2 regions of the Pseudoalteromonas sp. Z1A2 genome follow, and region 2 is predicted to be linked to the other one. Evidence: riboswitches for the same ligand, from Rfam matches in the RefSeq annotation. Region 2 holds a riboswitch; the other holds the start of a gene.
The links. A riboswitch is a leader RNA that binds a small molecule or an ion and turns the genes downstream of it on or off. The one in region 2 is predicted to bind cobalamin.
Positions count from the first base shown of each region.

Region 1 (2,476 bases), on a different contig from region 2:
CCTTCTAAAGCTCAGCATTACAAACGTACACAATGTAATTACCAATAAAGGCAACCAAAGCGTAGCCCACTGCGCACGCGAAAAGCTGCCCAGTGTCCAAAATAAAATAGCGGCTACCGCCTGAGGGTCGCTCCAATAAAGCAGCAAGCTGGTAAATGCACTAAATAAAAACGACAGAGCAACACCAGCTAATAACATTGATTCTACCTGTGCACTTTGCTGCCTACCTGCAATAAGTATTAATAAACTCATAGCGAGTAAGCTACCTAATAACGCTGCTGCCGATAACATAAAACCTGCGCTAATACCTGCTAATGCCATAAGTAACACCACGCCAAATGAGGCACCCGACGATATACCAAATAAGTAAGGATCGGCTAAAGGGTTACGCGTTACCGTTTGTAAAATAAGCCCCGCAATTGCTAAGCCAGAGCCGGCTAAAAAGGCGAGTAATGTGCGTGGCATTCTTAGTTCAAAAATAATACGCGAATTAAAAGACGCATCATTTGAGAGTAAAAAGCTATTAAATACATCTTGAAGTGAGGTCTCTGCTGCGCCAAAACTAAGTGCTGCAAATAAGCTAAATAAAGCAGCTGCAGCACTGATAAATAGCGCAAGTGATTGGCGAGTATTAACTGCGCTCATATTATTCGTAACCATAAAAGTAAGTGATATGAGGGATGCTATTTCCCGACTCCGATATTTGCGGGTGGTTATTTACTTGAGCGCAGACACCAAAAACGTCGCCTAGCATGCTTTCGGTTAATACCTCACTTGGCGTGCCTGTATGTGTAATTTCACCATTTTTAATAACCACTAGTTCATCGCACATTGCAGAAGCTAAGTTTAAATCGTGAAACGATACAAACACCGTTACACCCAACGATTTAGCAAGCTCCATTACCTGTATTTGGTATTTAACATCTAAATGGCTAGTTGGTTCGTCCATTATTAACAACTGAGGTTGCTGAACTATGGCGCGGGCTATCAAGGCACGTTGCTTTTCACCACCCGAAAGTGACTCAAAGCTTTGATCGCTATGATCTGCCAACCCTACAGTGTTGATAGCTTGGGTAATTTTTTGTTTATCAATGTTAGTTACTGAGCTAAATAGCGATTTATGAGGCGTTAGCCCAAGTGCAATAACATCAAATACGCTTAAGTTAAATTGCGACGGGGTTTCTTGTAAAACAACCGCTACTTTTTTTGCGTACTCATCGCTTTTTAGCTGCCAAATATCGGTGCTGTTAAACTCTACAACGCCATCGCTGGGTTTATTAAAACGATATAAACAACGCAATAAGCTCGATTTACCTGCGCCATTGGGGCCAATTAAACCAACAAATTTACCTGTGGTTATTTTAAGGTTTATTTTTTTGAGGATCGTTTTATTGCCAATACCCCACGATACGTTTTTAACGTTTAGTAATGGTATATTTAATGGCGTTTGAGTGTGCAATAGTCAGTCCTAGACGGGATTAAACTCACTAAAATGCGATAAAAATACTAATGCACTACAAGAAAAAATGAGTAAACCCGCTCGTTAAAAGAATTTATACCAATTGCACTAAATTAGTGATTTATTATAGCGACAAATAAATAGCTTAATAACAAAGCGGAAATTATGACATATACTTGTTCTATATGAATAATTTTTAACGAAGTTAGTAAGTTATTTAATTCGCTAGAAAGATCATGTTTTTAATAAAATTGGTATTATACCATTTGTATCTGACTTAAAGCTTTGCGCTAATTACAGTTGCGGGAACAGTCGAGGACTCGCACCTCATTCCAAATGAAGCTCTATTATGGGCGGCTAAGTAAATAATTTAAAGTAAAAAAAAACCGCACTCAAAAGAGCGCGGTTAAAAAGGGAGTGTTTTAACTAATTTAGCGAATAGTTAAAACTTGTATTCCATACCTAAGCCTACGTAGTCTTGGTCAACGTTGTTGTCCATGTCGAAGCTTGAGTAAAAGCCAAATACTTTAATGTTTTTATTTAATTTGTGATCAAGACCAACTGATATTGCTGACTTATCGTCGCTGTCGTCAAAGTCCATGTCTTGGTATTGTACTTTAAATGTGTTGTTACCCATGCTGTAAGCTGCATTTAATAGATAACCATCCGCTTCTGCGCTGCCGTCAACTTTTTCTTGTGTTTGGTACATTGCACCTAACTTAAAGTTTTCAACTTTACCTTGGATTGACGCGCGTACTACATCGTAGCCATTTACTTCACTATCGGCTGCGATAGAGGCATATACTGCGCTCTTTTTAAGTGCCACGTCACCGTAAGTAACCGCCATTGAGTAACCGTTATCAGCGTCTACATCATCTTCAGCTACAAAAGTAGCAAGTACTTTAAAACCTTCGTATGAGTTTGATGAATAACTAACAGTATTCCCTAAACGGTTTTCACCTTTAAATACATTTTTAATATCGCCTTCAAGGTCGTTAAACAAGTCTAACTTACCTT
Region 1 is NZ_WTKX01000035.1:22,813-25,288, forward strand. It holds gene GQR47_RS18355 (iron ABC transporter permease) at 1-645, opposite strand, end outside; gene GQR47_RS18360 (ABC transporter ATP-binding protein) at 647-1,459, opposite strand; cobalamin riboswitch at 1,705-1,838, opposite strand; gene GQR47_RS18365 (porin) at 1,902-2,476, opposite strand, start outside.
Region 1: it holds a riboswitch for cobalamin, as region 2 does, so the genes downstream of both, GQR47_RS18360 (ABC transporter ATP-binding protein) here and GQR47_RS03785 (TonB-dependent receptor) in region 2, are expected to answer to the same signal.

Region 2 (2,476 bases):
TCCAACCTGCAGAAAGTTGGTAGTTTTTAAAGTCATCTCGTTCAATCGTACTATCTGCTGGGCTAAAGCTACTGTCGTAATCTGCATAACCTTCACTGTATTGGCCTAATAACTTAAAGTCGCCGTAATGTGCATCGGTGTAGTTTACTTTAAACCCAAGGTTTTTATTTTCATAGCCATCTTCATCAGGTGCTACGCCTTGCAGTACATCAAAGTTATCTGTTTTTTCAAAGCCTGCGTTAAATGCTGTTGTTATATCATCTGATTTTACAGAACCTGCAACTTGATAATTTTGATAAGAGTCAGAACCAAATGTAGCGCTTAGGGATAAGTTATCTGACTCACGCGTAATAATATTAATAACACCAGCGAGTGCATCAGAGCCATAAACAGCCGCGCGAGAGCCTTTAATAATTTCTATGCGTTCAATACTATTTAAAGGGACATTATTTAGTGCTTTTTGACCAAGTGTTGCTGAGCCTGTACGTACACCGTCAATTAAAATCAACGTATCGCCAGAGCCTGTACCACGAAGTGACACACCTGTATTTTGACCAAAACCACCGTTTGGATTAACTTGAAAACCCACTCGCGTGCTTAAAAGTGTAGGTAAATCGCGTACGTTACTAGCTTCTATTTCAGCACGTTCAATAACATTTACACTCACTAAAACGTCGTTAATTGATTGCTCAAACTTATTAGCTGTAACGGTTATTTTTTCAATTGATTGCTCTGCACCAGACACAGAAAATGAAAGCGCAGCAGAAATTGCAACGCCTAGAGTTGTTTTGTTTAACATGAGATCCCCTACCTTTGCCCACCGCAAAGATTTAAGTAAGTAAGATTGCATCAAGGCCGGTCTCCGGACTCAGTAAGCACATAAAAACATGCAATACTCTACCGTTGCGGGGGCAGTGTTGGGCTTGTAGTCATCATGAAAACGCACCAACTTCCCGATTATCCTGCTAAAAAAATCATTACATGAAGTGGCTAGCAAGCACCTTGAAAATATGCCGTCATTGTGAGCATTTTGTTTACAAATGTCAATGGACGTCTATATAGCTAAAAGCTATTTCAGTTCAGTGCTGTATTATTATAGCTTGAAGGAATACCGTACTTATCAAGTAGCTTCTGAAGTTGCATTTGTGTAGTAGGTAAATTTAATATTTCATCCATTTTGCGACTAGATATTTTATTTGATTGTGAGTTAATCAAAAAATGTGTTTCATACACTGCATCTGGTACGTCACTCTTAAATAGTAAATCCATATTTAAGATATTCTGCTTTTTAAAATACTGATAAGCAATACTGTTTAAAACCCCGACTTCAGCGCGCCTTAATAGCAGCATTTTAACTACATTGAATTCATCGATTGTAAGGCTTACCTGGTGCTCTTCTCTCAAGTATTCGGCATTTGTATTAAATCCTGCAAATTGATACGAGTACCCTAAAACCCCAACTTTGGTTAATTTGTCCAGATTGTCAAAATAAGTTTGTTCTGATGCATTCTCTTTGAGTGTATAAAGCTCGTTTTTGGTGATGGTATAAAATTCAGTTTTTTCAATGTTTTTCTGCGTTGTTTTTGGCAGCCATTGCATTGCCATTAAAAATAAAACGTCGAAGTTATTTTTTTCAACAGACAAAGTAAGCCTTTTTACAGGTAAAGAAATAAGTATAAAGTTAAATTCCTCCTGTGCGTCGTTTAAAATATTAATAAACTCAGGAGCAAAGCCCTGCTTTTTTTGCGCGTTAATAATAATCGGAAAGTAGCCATCTTCGACCAATACATCAATATCAACTGGCTTTGATAAGCTTGGCTTGGTAAATATAAGCAAAACAAATAACAGAAATAATTGATGGGGTCTCATTTTAATACCTTCTAGAGTGAAATTTTTATTATATTCAATTAAATATAATAGCTTAAATATCAAAAGGTGGATTAATACATGCAGAACTACGAGAGGATAAGATGGGAAAGTTGTAAAAAATTAAGTAGCTTTAATCTGTCTGCAAATATAGACAAATTAAAGCATTTTTATTAAAAACAGTTTATAAATTAGTCGCGAAAGTTTTTAAACTGAAAAGGCTGACCTAAATCGGCACTGCGTACTACCTGCATTGCCTCTTGAAGATCGTCACGCTTTTTACCTGTCACACGCACTTCTTCGCCTTGAATAGCGGCTTGTACTTTAACTTTTGAATCTTTAATGGCTTTAACCACTTTTTTGGCCATGTCTTTTTCGATACCTTGCTTTAACCCAACGTTACGAAATACATTTTTTCCTGCACGGCTAATATCTTGAAGTTCTAAACTAGCTACATCCATACCGCGCTTTGAAATTTTTCCCGCTAAAATATCGAACAACTGCATAACTTGAGAGTCAGCTTCTGCTTTAAGCTTAATTGTTTTATCGTTTAGCTCAATAGATGCATCAACGCCTCTAAAATCAAAGCGAGTCTCTAGTTCACGGTTTG
Region 2 is NZ_WTKX01000003.1:191,396-193,871, forward strand. It holds gene GQR47_RS03785 (TonB-dependent receptor) at 1-799, opposite strand, end outside; cobalamin riboswitch at 836-1,020, opposite strand; gene GQR47_RS03790 (hypothetical protein) at 1,075-1,869, opposite strand; gene GQR47_RS03795 (YajQ family cyclic di-GMP-binding protein) at 2,058-2,476, opposite strand, start outside.